One region of the Brevundimonas sp. DW-iso22 genome, then DNA from elsewhere that is predicted to be linked to it. Evidence: predicted binding sites of a transcription regulator. Region 1 holds the regulator's gene; each other region holds the start of a gene.
The links. The regulator LexA, encoded in region 1, represses DNA repair genes until DNA is damaged. The targets are predictions, from matches to a motif close to ATGTTCNCNANNTGTTCT.
Positions count from the first base shown of each region.

Region 2: a site for LexA is predicted at 3,316-3,333, ahead of recA (recombinase RecA). Genes of this name have one in related genera too.
Region 3: a site for LexA is predicted at 3,109-3,126, ahead of dnaE (DNA polymerase III subunit alpha). Genes of this name have one in related genera too.

Region 1 covers NZ_JBZXEB010000006.1:198,231-203,520, reverse strand. The annotation lists gene trpD (anthranilate phosphoribosyltransferase) at 1-95, shown strand, start outside; gene trpC (indole-3-glycerol phosphate synthase TrpC) at 92-898, shown strand; gene lexA (transcriptional repressor LexA) at 990-1,679, shown strand; gene AC4PRM_RS11615 (ComEC/Rec2 family competence protein) at 1,676-3,838, opposite strand; gene gltX (glutamate--tRNA ligase) at 3,837-5,264, shown strand.
Region 2 covers NZ_JBZXEB010000004.1:441,274-446,563, reverse strand. The annotation lists gene alaS (alanine--tRNA ligase) at 1-1,328, opposite strand, end outside; gene AC4PRM_RS08535 (hypothetical protein) at 1,566-1,895, shown strand; gene recA (recombinase RecA) at 2,116-3,198, opposite strand; gene AC4PRM_RS08525 (GNAT family N-acetyltransferase) at 3,423-4,970, shown strand; gene AC4PRM_RS08520 (MaoC family dehydratase) at 4,980-5,290, opposite strand, start outside.
Region 3 covers NZ_JBZXEB010000008.1:191,386-196,675, reverse strand. The annotation lists gene dnaE (DNA polymerase III subunit alpha) at 1-2,963, opposite strand, end outside; gene AC4PRM_RS14805 (response regulator transcription factor) at 3,152-3,733, opposite strand; gene AC4PRM_RS14800 (hypothetical protein) at 4,007-4,540, shown strand; gene AC4PRM_RS14795 (hypothetical protein) at 4,552-4,668, shown strand; gene AC4PRM_RS14790 (ABC transporter ATP-binding protein) at 4,684-5,290, opposite strand, start outside.

The DNA.
Region 1 (5,290 bases):
AGGCCGCCCGCGTCATCGACGACGGCCATGCGGCACAGGCCCTCGCGGCCCTGGTGGCCGCCACCAATACCCCGATCGAGGACGACCCGGCATGACGGACATTCTCAGCCAGATCGCCGCCTACAAGCGCGAAGAGGTTTCCACCCGCAAGGCCCTCACCTCCCAGTCCGCCATCGAAGCCCTTGCTGCGGCCGCCTCGGCCTCGCGCGGCTTTCGTGCCGCGCTGGAACGGCATGTCGAGGACACCGGCCGGCCCGCCCTGATCGCCGAGATCAAGAAGGCCAGCCCGTCCAAGGGACTGATTCGCGCCGACTTCGACCCGCCCGCCCTGGCGCGTGCCTATGAACGTGGCGGTGCCAACTGCCTGTCGGTCCTGACCGATGGGCCCAGCTTTCAGGGTGACGACGCCTTCCTGGGCCAGGCGCGCGACGCCACCGCCCTGCCCTGCTTGCGCAAGGATTTCCTCGTCGATCCGTGGCAGGTGGCCGAGAGCCGGGCGCTGGGGGCTGACTGTATCCTGATCATCCTGGCCATGATCGACGATGCCCTCGCAGCAGACCTGCTAGCCGAGGCCGAGCGGTTCGGCATGGACGCCCTGATCGAGACCCATGACGAGGCCGAAATGGCCCGCGCCTGCATGCTTGTTGCAGATCGGGGCGACGCCCTGGTCGGCATCAATAACCGGTCGCTGCGCACCTTCGAGGTCGATCTGGAGACGACCGCCCGCCTGGCCATGCTCAGCCCCGTCCGCGCCCTGCTGGTCGCCGAAAGCGGCATCTTCACCGCCGACGACATGGCCACTGTTTCGGAGGCGCATGCGCAGGCCGCCCTGGTGGGCGAAAGCCTGATGCGTCAGCCGGACGTCGAGGCGGCGACGCGGGCTTTAATGGCGGCCTGAAACTCGCCTTCTGCCGTTAAGTTGACATTAGGCAAGAACACTTACAGAACATCGCCAACGGTTCACGCCTTGTTCTGGACGATTCGACGCCATGCTCACGCGCAAACAGCACGAACTTCTGATGTTCATTCATGAGCGGATTCAGGAAACGGGCGTCTCGCCCTCCTTCGACGAAATGAAGGAGGCGCTGGATCTGGCGTCCAAGTCGGGCATCCATCGCCTGATCACGGCGCTGGAAGAGCGGGGCTTCATCCGCCGCCTGGCGCACCGGGCGCGGGCTCTGGAAGTGACCAAACTGCCGGATCAGGCCGCGACCGGCGGTCGTGCCGTCCGCGCGCCCTTCCGTCCGGGCGTGATCGAGGGTGGTCGCACCTCGGCCGCCGAGCCCGCCAACGACACGCGCGAACTGTCCCTGATGGGCAAGATTGCCGCCGGCACGCCCATTGCCGCCATCGAGCACGAAACCGCCCGCTATCCGGTGCCGGAATCCATGCTGGGGGCCGGCGAGCACTACATTCTGGAGATCGAGGGCGATTCCATGATCGAGGCCGGCATTCTGAACGGCGATATGGTCATCATCAAGAAGTCCGACAGCGCCAACTCCGGCGAGATCGTCGTCGCCTTGGTCGAGGGCGAGGAAGCCACGCTGAAACGCCTTCGCAAGAAGGGCGGATCCATCGCGCTGGAACCGGCCAACCGCAACTATGAAACCCGCATCTTCGGCCCCGATCAGGTCGAGGTGCAGGGCAAGCTGGTTGGCCTGCTGCGCCAGTATCACTAGGCCCCGTCGGCGGCATCCGCATCGCCGAACCGGCTCCACGGGCGGTCGCCCCTGACGTCTGACGTCCAGACCCCTCGCCAGCCACTGGCTGACGCCGCGTCACGCCACAACTCCACCGCTCCCCCCCGCGCATAATCGGTGCCGTCCAGGATAAGTGTGTCAGAGCATTCGGCTGGCAACGTCGGAACTGAGGAACGCACCGACACGACCTCAGCCGCAGCGCAAAGGCTGGACAACTGCCCGTCCGACGGAGCCTTCTTGCCCCACCAGACGGCGACCGGACCGGCTTTGGCCGTGTCGGGGGCACAGGAAAACCGCGTGCAGGTCCAGCCCTCGCCCTGTCGCTCGACCGGCTCGAGCCCGCGCCTGCGGCTCCAGACATCCACCGCGAACTGGCGGATACCGGGGCGAGTGACAACGGCCTGATCCTCTCGCACGAAGGCCGCCTGTGTGCCGCCGTCTCCGATCCAGAGGTCTGGCGTGGGCGCTCTTGGCCAGATCATGACGGCCATGGCCAGCGGCAGGCCCAACCATCGCAACGGCCCGCGCCAGAGACAGCAGAACAGTACACCGAGGAAGGCGATGGGCAGGACATAGTCCGGCGCGCTGGCCACGGTCTTCACTGCGCCGGGCAGACCCGCCGTCCACGCCCCGATCGCAAGCATCAGTCCAATCCCCTGCCCCGCCAGCCACAGGAAGGGCGCGCCCAGCCCCACCGGCTCCAGCAAGGCCCCCAGCGCCAGCGCCGGCATGATCAGGAAATCCGACAGCGGGGCCGTCGCCAGATTGGCCACCAGCCCGTACATAGCTGTGCGGTTGAAATGCTGCATGGCGAATGGGCCGGTCGCCGCCCCGGCTACCAGACTGGCCATGACCGCCGCCGCCACCCAGACGCCGGTCTGCTGAACGATCCGGATGGGCCAGGGCACCGAGATTTCATGTGGCCGTCGTGGCCAGACCTCCACCAGAGCGACCAGAGCGGCCGTTGCGGCGAACGACATCTGGAACCCCGGCGTGACGATGGCCTCGGGCTGCAGCAGCAGGACGACGAAGGCCGCCACCGCCAGCGCATGCATGGTGATCGCCTGTCGATCCAGCAGAATGGCGATGAAGGCGATGGAGGCCGTGATCGCGGCCCGCTCCGCCGGTGGCGGATGACCCGACACGACCAGATAGGTCCCCACCGCGATCAGCCCGCCCCAGGCCGCCACCTTCTTGCCGGAGACCCTCAGAGCCAGCCACGGCCAGCAGGCCACCAGAAACCGCACCAGAAAGAAGGCGAACCCGCCGACCACCGCCATGTGCAGGCCCGAGATCGACAGGATGTGCGCAAGTCCCGAATCCCTCATGATCTCGACCTCGGCGGGATCCAGCCAGGCCTCCTGCCCCGTGGTCATCGCGGCCGCCACGCCGCCGGTACGCGGCCCCAGCCGCTCCACGATCCGCCGCGCCAGATCGAACCGCATGGCATTCACCGCCATTGCTGCGCGCAGGCTCCAGGGCGGCGGGGCCAGATCGATCGCCCTCGGCTCGCCCAGGCCGAACGCCACGCCTCCGAGGCTCTGGAAGTAGGCGTTTCGTCCGAAATCGTACGCTCCCGGACTGGCCGGAGCCGGAGGCGGATTGATGATGGCGAACAGGCGGATGGCCGTGCCCGGCTCCGGGATCGACCCACGCACTGTCGCCCGCAGCCGCTCCGGCGTGTCCTCAGGCGCTAGACCCCGCACGCGCACCGGGGCGATGACCACACGCGGTCCGGCCGACCCTGGGCTGTCGACGTCGACGACCCAGCCCTCGACCACAGTCGGCTCGGCCATCGCAGGCGCGATGGGGGCCGCCACGGCATCGGTCCGCAGTTTCGAAACAGCCAGGCCCAGGGCGAAACAGGCCAACAGCATCAGAGGCAGGGTCCACAGCCTCGCCGCGCCTCGCCATCGCGAGATCAGCCAGACTCCCGCCGCTACCGCCGCGATCAGAAGAAGCGGCCACAGCGGCGGCTCGACCTTCAGGCCGAAATAGACGGCGCACCCGCCGCCGAATGCCACCGGGGCCCACATGCGCCAGCGCAGGGTCTGGGCCGCAACCTGGGCCGACAGGAAGGCAAGAATCCGCGACGCAGCCGTGGGCTTTGTCGCGGCGGGCGCTATAACGCCCCCCATGACCTCCACGCCCGTCCCCGCCACGTCCGAAGTCGTCACCCGCTTCGCCCCCTCACCGACCGGATATCTGCACATAGGAGGGGCAAGGACGGCGCTTTTCAACTACCTTTACGCGAAAGGCCAGGGCGGGAAGTTTCTGGTCCGCGTCGAGGATACCGATCGCGAGCGGTCGACCGACGATGCGGTCAAGGCCATCTTCGACGGCCTGAGCTGGCTGGAGCTGTTCGCGGACGAAGAGCCCGTCTTCCAGTTCAGCCGCGCCGATCGCCACCGCGAGGTCGCCAACATCCTGCTGGAAACGGGTCACGCCTACCGCGACTTCCTGACCGCCGAGGAAACCGGTGCCCTGCGCGACGAAGCGAAGGCCCAGGGCCGCATCTTCGAATCGCCATGGCGCGACCGTACGCCCAGCGTCGACGACCTTATGCAGCCGCACACCGTGCGGTTCCGACGTCCCGCCGGCGCTGCCGTGCTGGTCGAGGATGCCGTGCAAGGTGCTGTGCGATGGGACTCGGCCTCGCTCGACGACCTGGTGATCCTGCGGTCGGACGGCGCACCGACCTATAATCTGGCTGTGGTCGTGGACGATCACGACATGGGCGTAACCCACGTCATTCGCGGCGACGATCACCTGAACAACGCCGCGCGCCAGAGCCTGATTTACGACGCCCTGGGCTGGGCCCGCCCGACCTTTGCTCACATCCCCCTGATACACGGCCCCGACGGAGCCAAGCTGTCCAAGCGACACGGGGCCCAGGCGGTGCATGAATATGCCGAGATGGGCTATCTGCCCGAGGCCATGCGCAACTACCTGGCCCGGCTAGGCTGGGCGCACGGCGATGACGAGCTGTTTAACGACGAACAGGCGCGGGAATGGTTCGATCTGGACGGCGTGGGCAAGGCCCCGGCGCGGCTGGACTTCGACAAACTGGCCCACGTAAATGCGCATTGGATCCGCCTGGCCGACGACGACCGCCTGGCCAAGATGACGCTGGATGCGCATCTGGCCCGTGGCCACACGTTGGCACCGGATGACGAAGACCGGCTACTGCGGGCCATGCCCTTCCTGAAGGATAGGGCGAAGACCACACTGGAACTGGCGGACCAGTCGAACTTCGTGCTGCGTCAGCGACCGCTGGCGATTTTCGAAAAGGCCCTGCCGCTGCTGACCGGCGAGTCGGGTCAGCGTATCGCCCGCCTGCGGGATCGGTTGAAGCTATTCGCGAGTTGGGACGTCTTCGCCCTCGAAGCCGAGCTGAAAGCCTTTGCCGAGGAAGAAGCCGTGGGCTTTGGCAAGATCGGACCAGCGGTGCGCGCCGCCCTGACCGGCGACGGCGTTTCGCCCGATATAGCCAAGACCTTGGCCGCTTTGGGGCGAGAAGAAAGCCTCGGGCGCTTGGATGATGCGTTGCAACAGACTATCTAACTTTCAGACTGAAACGCGACGGCGCC
Region 2 (5,290 bases), on a different contig from region 1:
CCCGTCGAGGCGGTCTGGCACGAACCCTTCCAGTTGGCCTTGCCGCGAGTCTTCTGCTCTTCCATGGCCGCGTCGAAGGCGGCGGTGTCGACGGTGAAGCCGCGACGGCGCGCCTCGTCCTGGGTCAGGTCCAGCGGGAAACCATAGGTGTCATAGAGGGTGAAGGCCGTCTGGCCGGGGATGACCCCGCCTTCGGACAGGCCCTGCGTGGCGTCTTCCAGCAGGCCCATGCCGCGACCCAACGTGGTGCGGAAGCGGATCTCTTCCTGCTTCAGCGTGTCCTCGATGGAGGCTTGGGCGCGGGCCAGTTCGGGATAGGCCTCGCCCATCTCCGAGACCAGCGTCGGCACAAGGCGGTGCATCAGGGGATCACCGGCCCCCAGCAGGTGGGCGTGGCGCATGGCCCGGCGCATGATGCGGCGCAGGACATAGCCCCGGCCTTCGTTCGACGGGGTCACGCCGTCGGCGATCAGGAAGGACGACGACCGCAGGTGGTCTGCGATGACCCGGTGGCTGGCAGCACGGTCGCCCTCGGCCTTGGTCGAGGTGGCATCCTCGGAGGCGGCGATCAGGGTCTGGAACAGGTCGGTGTCGAAGACTGAGTTCTTGCCCTGCAGCACGGAGGTCATGCGCTCCAGGCCCATGCCGGTGTCGACCGAGGGCTTGGGAAGGTTGCGAACGATCTCGTCGTTCTCCTTCTCGAACTGCATGAAGACGTTGTTCCAAATCTCCACGAACCGGTCGCCGTCTTCGTCCGGCGAACCGGGAGGGCCGCCGGGGACATGGTCGCCATAGTCCCAGAAAATCTCGGTGCAGGGGCCGCAGGGGCCGCTGTCGCCCATGGCCCAGAAGTTGTCGGCACCGGCGATGCGGATGATCTTGTCGTCACTGAAGCCCGTGACCTTCTTCCAGATCGCGGCGGCCTCGTCGTCGTCGATGTAGACGGTGACCAGCAGGCGTTTGGGGTCGAGGCCGAAGTCCTTCGTGACCAGCTTCCACGCGCTGTCGATCGCGTGTTCCTTGAAGTAGTCGCCGAAGGAGAAGTTGCCCAGCATCTCGAAGAAGGTGAGGTGGCGGGCGGTGTAGCCGACGTTGTCCAGGTCGTTGTGCTTGCCGCCGGCGCGGACGCATTTCTGGCTGCTGGTGGCGCGCGGATAGGGCGGGGTGGCTGCGCCCGTGAAATAGTCCTTGAACGGCACCATGCCCGCATTGACGAACATCAGCGTCGGATCGTTCTGCGGCACCAGCGGCGACGAATGCACCTTGGCGTGACCGTCGGCCGCGAAATAGTCGAGGAAGGTCGAACGGATCTGTTTCAGGCTGGACATGGTGTTCGTCTGACGCGCGGAGTGGGTAGGAAGCCGCGCCTCTTACAGGGTTTTTCCCGACGGCGCACCACTTGCCCGTCCTACGCCCGTACGGCAGTGCCAGCCGGTCATCGCAGAGAACACCGAGGTCGAGCGTCAACCCTAACGAGTCTTAACGACACGGCAATGTGACTTTTGGTAGTTTCTGTTTCGCGTCCTAATCCGGTCGGGGCCATTCCGGTCTCGATGGAGGGTAAGATGCGCAGTGGAGTTCTTGGGATTGTTCTGGCCGGTCTGACGATGTCGGTTTCGCTCACCGCCGCCGCCCCGGCACCGGCGGTACAGCAGTATTATCCGGGTCCGGGCATCTATTGTTTCGGATACAACGAATGTGCGCCGATTGCCTATTCGCGTCAGGTTTTCTCGGATGCGGAACTGACGAATTTGATTGGCGAGGGCTCAGACAACTGTGTCGGGTCCGGTAGTCAAATCTATATCTCGACACCGCAGTTGCCCAGCGGGTTCGAGGTAGCCACTCCGATGTACGTCTGCAGCAGCTATGGTCCGTACCTGCCGCCCGAGTGGTAGTTCCGACAAAAAAGGCCGCCCGATCCGCGTGAGATCGGGCGGCCGCTTCGTCCGGTCTGGCCCGGCAGGGTCATGGCGGGTCACCTGGACCCGACCGGAGAAGAAGAAGTGCACTCGGAAAAAAAACGAGTGCACATAGTGCACATTTGTCAGGTCAGGCTGACATCTCGTTGGGCGCTACCGCTCGGCTCGTGGAGCCTCGCTACCTGAGCGCGGTTGATCACCCCTCCAGGTCCTGACCTTCGTCCGGCTCGGGCGTGCCCAGCAGTTCGTCGGCGATCTTGGTCGTGGAGGCGCGCACGGCCTTTTCGATCGAGTCGGCGACGTCGGGATTGGCCTTCAGGAAGTTGCGCACATTCTCGCGCCCCTGGCCGATCCGCTGGCTGTCGTAGGAGAACCAGCTGCCCGACTTCTCGACGATACCGGCCTTGACGCCCAGGTCGATGATCTCGCCCAGCTTGGAGATGCCCTCGCCGTACATGATATCGAAGATGACCTCGCGGAACGGCGGGGCGACCTTGTTCTTGACGACCTTGACGCGGGTGGTGTTGCCCACGACCTCGTCGCGGTCCTTGATCGCGCCGGTGCGGCGGATGTCGAGGCGGACCGAGGCGTAGAACTTCAGCGCATTGCCGCCCGTCGTCGTCTCGGGGCTGCCGTACATGACCCCGATCTTGTGACGGATCTGGTTGATGAACAGCACGATGCACTGCGACTTGTTGATCGAGGCGGTCAGCTTGCGCAGGGCCTGGCTCATCAGGCGGGCCTGAAGACCGGGCAGGCTGTCGCCCATTTCGCCCTCGATCTCGGCACGGGGCGTCAGGGCGGCGACCGAGTCGACCACCACGATGTCCACGGCCCCGGAGCGCACGAGGGTGTCGACGATCTCCAGCGCCTGTTCGCCCGTGTCGGGCTGCGAGACCAGCAGGTCATCCAGATTGACGCCCAGCTTCTGGGCATAGCCGGGGTCCAGCGCGTGTTCGGCATCGACGAAGGCGGCGACGCCGCCGGCCTTCTGGATTTCGGCCACCGTGTGCAGGGCCAGGGTGGTCTTGCCCGAACTTTCCGGCCCGAACACCTCGATCACCCGTCCGCGCGGCAGGCCGCCGATGCCCAGGGCCATATCCAGGCCCAGCGACCCGGTCGAGACGGAGGGAATGGCCTCGGTCACGCCGTTCTTGCCCAGCTTCATGACCGAGCCCTTGCCGAAGGCGCGATCGATCTGTGCGATCGCCGCCTCCAGAGCGCGCTGCTTGTCGCCGTCGTCCTTGCCCACCAATTTCAGATTCGCCTGTGCAGCCACTTTACCACCCTCCTTTGCCATGATTCCCGTTCGGTACCCGTAGAGGGAGAGGCCCGCCTTCGATCCTGTGATCGTGACCCACTCCCTTGTGAGACGGACTATGTGCACGGTTTGTTCCGGTTGCCAATATGTTCTTTTCCGACGCCGCTCGAGTACGACCGTTTCTGACGTATCGGTTTGTCGTTTTCTGTTGATCGAATAGTCAAGCTGGGCGTTAAGCGGCCATGACAAAATCTGCCAAGCCTGCCGTCCTGAGCATTCGCAATGCTCTGCTTGCCGACGTCGATGCGATCGCCCGCCTGGGGACCAAGGTCTACAAGGAGGGGATGTCGCTGACGCCCGGCATGCTGCGGGGGCAGATCGCGGCCTATCCGGACGGCCAGTTCGTCGTGGAGTATGAGGGCGAGATCGTCGGCTATGCGGCCGGTTTCCGCATCGATGAAGCCACCGCCATGGCTCCTCACAGCTGGAGCCAGATCACGGGCGGCGGCTATGCGGCACGGCATGATCCGGTCGGCGACTGGTTCTATGGGATGGAGGTCTGCGTCGATCCCGAGCGTCGCCGCCTGCGCATCGGCCAGCGGCTGTACGACGCCCGGCGCGACCTGTGCGAGGCCCAGAACCTGCGCGGCATCGTCTTCGGCGGGCGGATGCCAGGTCTGGCGCGGAAGAAGGCGGCCTATCCCCTGGCCCAGGACTATCTGGATGCGGTCACGGCCAGGAAGTTGAACGATCCCGTCGTCGGGTTTCACCTGCGGGCCGGGTTCGAGCCGGTCGGCGTGTTGCAGAACTATATGACGTCTGATTCCGCCTCCATGGGCCACGCGGCCCATATGGTGTGGCGCAATCCCTATTATGCCGAGACGCACGGCAAGGGCGCGGCCTTTGCGGTCAAGGAAACGGTCCGCGTCGCCACGGTCCAGCTGCAGGCGCGCAAGGTCGCCAGCTTTGACGAGTTCATCGCCAACGTCGAATATTTCGTCGATGTGACCTCTGACTATCGCTCGGATTTCGTGGTCTTTCCGGAGCTGTTCACCCTCCAGCTGCTGTCGCTGGAGAAGAAGAAGCTGACGCCCCAAGAATCGATCGAGGCCCTGACCCGCTATACGCCGCGCTTCGTCGAGGCCCTGCGCAAGCTGGCGGTCGAGTACAACATCAACATCATCGGCGGCTCCCACCCCACCCGCACCGAGGACGGCGACATCCAGAACGTCGCCTATGTCTTCCTGCGCGACGGCTCGGTGCACGAGCAGGAGAAGATCCACCCGACGCCGAACGAGCGCCACTGGTGGAACATCAAGGGCGGCGACCGGGTGCATGCCATCCCCACCGACTGCGGGCCGATCGGCGTGCTGATCTGCTACGATTCGGAGTTCCCGGAACTGGCGCGGCGACTGGTAGACGAGGGCGCACGGCTGCTGTTCGTGCCCTTCTGTACCGACAACCGTCAGGGCTATCTGCGCGTGCGCTATTGCTCGCAGGCGCGGGCTATCGAGAACCAGTGCTACGTCACCCTGTCCGGCAATGTCGGCAACCTGCCCAATGTCGAGAACATGGACATCCAGTATGCCCAGTCATGCATCCTGACCCCCTGCGACTTCCCGTTCGCGCGGGACGGGGTGGCGGCCGAAGCGTCGGAGAATGTCGAGACGGTGACCGTGGCCGACCTGGACCTGTCCGACCTGGCCTGGGCCAAGTCGCAGGGCACGGTGCGCAATCTGCGCGACCGCCGCTTCGACCTCTACAAGACGGTCTGGACCGACGGGGGCTGAGGTGCGCGCTCAGGCCGGGCGACGCCAGGCCACGATGTTCACGGTGAAGACCTGAACCGCTTCGCCATGTTGATTGCGGGTCTCGCTGCGGACAAGGAGCATGCCGCGATCGGGGCGCGACCGGGACGGTGTGATCTGCAAGACCTCGCCGTGCACGGTCAGGACATCGCCCGGACGCGTAGGGCGAGGCCAGGCCAGCTCGCCGCCAGCACCGATGACCCCGCGGGCCAGCGGAAACCCTTCGACCAGCAGTCGCATGGTCAGGGCGGCGGTATGCCAGCCACTGGCGGCAAGACCTCCGAACAGACTGTCCATTGCCG
Region 3 (5,290 bases), on a different contig from region 1:
CTTTCGGCCAGGGCCGTGGCCTCGGCGACAAAGGTCACACGCTTGCGTTTCAGCGCTGCCGCCATGTCCTCCAGCGGGTGGCCGGACAGGTAGAAACCGACGGCGGACAGTTCCTGATCCAGCCGCTCCGGTCCCATCCAGGGCTCGACCGGCTTCAGCCGTGGCCGCGCTGCGCCCGCCTGATCGCCGCCGAACAGCGACACCTGTGACGAGGCCCGTTCCGCCGCCACACTCTGGCAATAGGCCATCAGGGTGTCGGCCTGTTCGACCAGCTGGCGGCGGTTGGTGTGGAAGCTGTCGAAGGCCCCGGCTCGTGCGAGGTTTTCCATCGCCCGCTTGTTCACGAACTTCGGATCGACCCGCTCCAAGAAATCGAAGATGTCGGTGAAGCGCCCGCCGGTTTCGCGCACCTGAACCAGGTGCTTCATGGCCTCAAGGCCAACATTGCGGATGGCCCCCAGCGCGTAAAGGACCGAACCGACCTTGGTGCCATCCGCCTGCTCGTCCCAAGCCACATCGAAATCTGCGGAGGAGCGGTTCACATCCGGTGATTTGACCGGTACTTCGAACCGGCGACAATCCTGATAAAATACAGCCAGTTTGTCGGTATTGCTGAGATCGAGCGACATGGACGCGGCCATGAATTCGACCGGATGCGTCGCCTTCAGCCAGCCGGTCTGGAAGCTGATCAAGGCATAGGCGGCGGCGTGTGACTTGTTGAAACCATAGCCTGCGAACTTGGCAACCAGGTCGAAGATGTATCCCGACTGAGTTTCCGAGACTCCCTTTTCGGACGCGCCCTTGACGAAGCGGGCGCGCTGAAAGTCCATCTCCTCCTTCTTCTTCTTGCCCATGGCCCGGCGCAGAAGGTCAGCCTCCCCCAGCGAATAGCCCGCCAGGATCTGGGCGATCTTCATCACCTGCTCCTGGTAGATGATGACGCCATAGGTCTCGGTCAGAACCTCGGTCAGGCTGGGATGCAGATAGTCGACCTCCTGCCGGCCGAACTTCCGGTCGATATAGGTGTCGATCATCTCCATCGGGCCGGGGCGATACAGCGAGATCAGCGCCGTGACCTCTTCGATAGAGCCACAGCGCATCTTGCGCAGGGTGTCGCGCATGCCCTGGGATTCCAGCTGGAACACGCCGACTGTCTGCCCCGAGGCCATCAGTTCATAGGTCGCCGGATCGTCCAGTGGCAGGGCGTTCCAGTCGGGCGCGGCCCCGCGACGCTCCAGATACTGACGCGCACGATCCAGCACCGTCAGGGTCTTCAGACCCAGGAAGTCGAACTTGACCAGACCGGCCGCCTCGACCCATTTCATGTTGAACTGGCTGGCCGGAATGGTGGACCGCGGGTCTTGGTACAGGGGGGCCAGTTCGACCAGAGGCCGATCGCCGATCACGATACCGGCGGCATGGGTCGAGGCGTTGCGGTACAGCCCTTCCAACTCCAGCGCGGTCGACAGCAGGGTCGCCACCGACGCCTCATTATCGCGCGCCTCGCGCAGGCGGGGCTCGATCTCGATAGCCTGGGCCAGGGTCACGGGGTTGGCGGGGTTGGCCGGCACCATCTTGGCCAGGCGGTCCACCTGACCCAGCGGCATCTGCAACACGCGGCCGACGTCCCGCAGCACGGCGCGTGCCTGAAGTGTGCCGAAGGTGATGATTTGGGCGACCCGGTCGGAGCCATAGCGGTCCTGAACGTAGTCGATGACCTCCTCGCGCCGCTCCTGACAGAAGTCGATGTCGAAGTCGGGCATGGAGACCCGCTCGGGATTCAGGAACCGCTCGAACAGCAGGCCGAACCGTAAGGGATCCAGATCCGTGATGGTCAGGGCCCAGGCGACCAGCGACCCGGCCCCCGATCCCCGCCCCGGCCCCACCGGGATCCCGTGCGTCTTGGCCCATTTGATGAAGTCCGACACGATCAGGAAATAGCCGGGGAAGCCCATTTGCTGGATGATCCCGACCTCCCATTCGAGACGGGTCCAGTAGTCGGCCTCGGGCGCGGCGGGCACGACCTGTTTCAGCCGCTCTTTCAGCCCCTCGCGGGCTTGATGCATCAGTTCGTCTGGCTCGGACCGCCCTGCCCCGGCATCGAAACGTGGCAAGATGGGCGCGCGCGTGGGGGCCAGGAAAGCGCAGCGCCGGGCAATGTCGATCGTGGTGTCGCAGGCCTCGGGCAGGTCGGCGAAGAGCTCGCGCATGGCTGCCGCCGGCTTGAACCAGTGCTCCGCCGTGATCTTGCGACGGTCGTCCTGCCCGACGAAGGCACCGTCAGCGATACACAGCAGGGCATCGTGCGACTTGGCCTGCGCCGCCTTGGCATAGTGGACGTCATTGGTGGCGACCAGCGGCGCGTCATGGGCATAGGCCCAGTCGACCAAACCACGCTCGGCCTGTTGCTCGCTGGCCAGGCCGTGGCGCTGAAGCTCGACATAGAAGCGGTCGCCGAACCCCGCCTGCATGGCCGCCAGGGCCGCCTGACCTTCGGCGGCCTTGCCCTGGACGAAAAGGGGATCGACCGGCCCGTCTGGCCCGCCCGACAGCAGCAACAGACCCTCGGAATGGGCGACCACCTTGTCCCACGGCACGCTGGGCTCGTCGGTCGCACCGGCATCCAGAAACGCTGAGGACGACAGGGCCGACAGGTTCAGCCAACCGGCCTCGTTCTGAACCAGAAGAACAACGGTCGGCACCTTGGCCCAACGCTGATTGATCTGCCCGCCTATGCCGGTCACCGGCAGGGCGCATCCCAGGATCGGCTGAACGCCTGCGGCCTTGGCCCCTTCGCTGAACTCCAGCGCTCCGAACAGATTGGCCCGGTCGGTGACACCGACGGCCGGCATGCCCGCGTCCGCCGCCAGGGTTGAGACCTTGCCTGCCTTGATCGCGCCTTCCAGCAGCGAATAAGCGGAACGGACCCGAAGATGGACGAACTGGGCAGATGCAGTGGCGATGGCCTGGCTCTCCTTGAACAGGCCCATCTTACCGACTCACTGAATCAGATAGGCGGCCTGCCAAGTCATCCAGACGAAGCCGCCGCACGACGCAAGCGACAGCATATCTCTCGTCCAACGCGCCATGATCTTGTCCCCAGATTGAATGTTGCCTGTATGTTCTATGTTGCGGCTTTGTTCTCGTCAAGTCAGTCAGGGATAAACCCTAGGCGCGTTAGAGCGGATGCCAGGGCAGCCGTATTGGGCGATTGAGTCTTGCGAAGCAGGCTACCCCGAAAGAATTCCACGGTACGGGGGCTCAGGGAAAGGGACTGAGCGATCTGCTTTGTCGTGCGTCCCGCGACAATCAGATCAGCCACCTGCCGCTCGCGCCGAGTGAAGGTCAGAAAATCTTGCGACGGGGTTTTGGCAAGAGCCAGAAGTGCACGTTCCACCGCAGCGATCAGTCGCTCCGGATCCGAAGGTTTTTGAAGGACGTTATCGACGCCCAGGCGCATCGCATCGACCGTCGTCGTCACGTCCACGAATGCGCTGATCAGTATGACGGCATGCCGACCAAGGGCACAGAAGGCTGCGACCAGATCGAGGCCCTCTACACCCGGGATTTTGAGATCGACGACGATACAGGTCGGCTCGGCGTCGGAAGCCCACATCAAGGCATCGAGCGGATCGGTGAAACCGACCGGGTCGTATCCACTTACCCGCAGCGCAAGCATATGAGTCTGCAAGATCGATGGATCATCATCGATGATCAGAATTTCCCTGTTCATGAGGCCAGGCCCTAGAGCCTGCGAAAGGGAGCGATGTCGATGGGACGGGTCTGTAGCAGAGAGCCTGGGGTCGGCTTTGGGCGTGGCATGGTCGAAATCACAGTCACTCTTCGTCCCCTGTCCGGGCACTTTAGTCCTGACCTCGAGATCATGACAGACCGACGTTACAGGGCACGGTCGCTCATCGAAACCTCGTAGTCACACGCAATTGCTGCCGTGGTCCGTGACGTCTAACTCGGGCTCAAAGGCCTGTTGACGGGCGACGGGCTCGGCATGAACAACTTGTATGCAGTCATACTGTGGCTGGCCTCGTGGTTGGAGCCGGATAGCGATAACCGCCTCGACCTCCGCTCATTCCAGCCGGAGATCGACGATACAGCCTCAGGAGCCATCGTGACGGTGGCATCGGGGCATCTGATCATGCTGGAGGGCGAAGCGGCTAAACTAAAAGCATTGATTGCTAAGCTGGAAAGGCGACACGGCGCGAAATTCAAACTCCTCGGCCATCGATCCATCGGCGCAAGAGCCAGGCTACCGCTCGTCGTAAATCCCGCACGCCTGTTGCCCCCCGAAGCTGAGTGGATCGACCAAGCCCTCGGCGTGGGATTGGCGGACCCTATCGAACTGGAAATGCTCCTTCGATGGGCGGGCCATCGTCAGATGGAGATCGCACTTGGCACACTAGGCGAAACCGCCTGGCGACATGCCTCCGTGTTTCCATTTCGGTCACCCAGAGCATCGACGGCAAATTTGCTGTATGCGGGGTTTGACGCCGCCCTGCCCGCCATTCGGCGGCAGGCGTCATGAAAGACAAGCGCATGGCCAAGGGTCAGGTCCGCAGCAACAAGGAAGTCCGCAAACCGAAGGCGGAAAAGGCCAAGCCGCCCGTCAGCGTGGGCAGTTCGCCTTTCACCACGCCCCCGGGCAAGAAATAGGCCCGGTACGAGGATTCAGTATGTCTGGCTTTGCGCCGGACGCTCTTCCAAATGGCCGTCCTTCAGGGCGAAGACGCGGTCCATATGTCCGGCCAGCTCCATGTTGTGCGTCGCGATCAGGGCTCCGACACCGGTCTGTTTGACGAGATCGTGCAGGGCCTCGAACACCGTCTGGCTGGTGGCCGGGTCCAGATTGCCCGTCGGCTCGTCGGCCAGCAGCAGGCGGGGCCGATTGGCCAGGGCCCGGGCCACGGCGACACGCTGACGCTCGCCACCAGACAACTCCGACGGCTGATGCGTCAGCCGCTCACCCAGGCCCAGGCTGGTCAGAACCTCGTCTGCCCGCTTGCGGGCCTGCGGAAGGCTGACGCCCGCGATCCGCAGCGGCAGCGCCACATTGTCCCTCGCATCGAACTCCGGCAGCAGGTGGTGGAATTGATAGACGAAGCCGATGCTGGCCAGGCGAATATGCGTCCGTTCGCGCTCGCTGAGAGAGCCGACATCCTCACCTTCGAAACGGATCTCGCCCGAGCTGGGGCGCTCCAAAAGGCCTGCAGCATGCAATAGCGACGACTTGCCGGACCCCGAGGGTCCGATCAAACCGACGATCTCGCCCGGCATG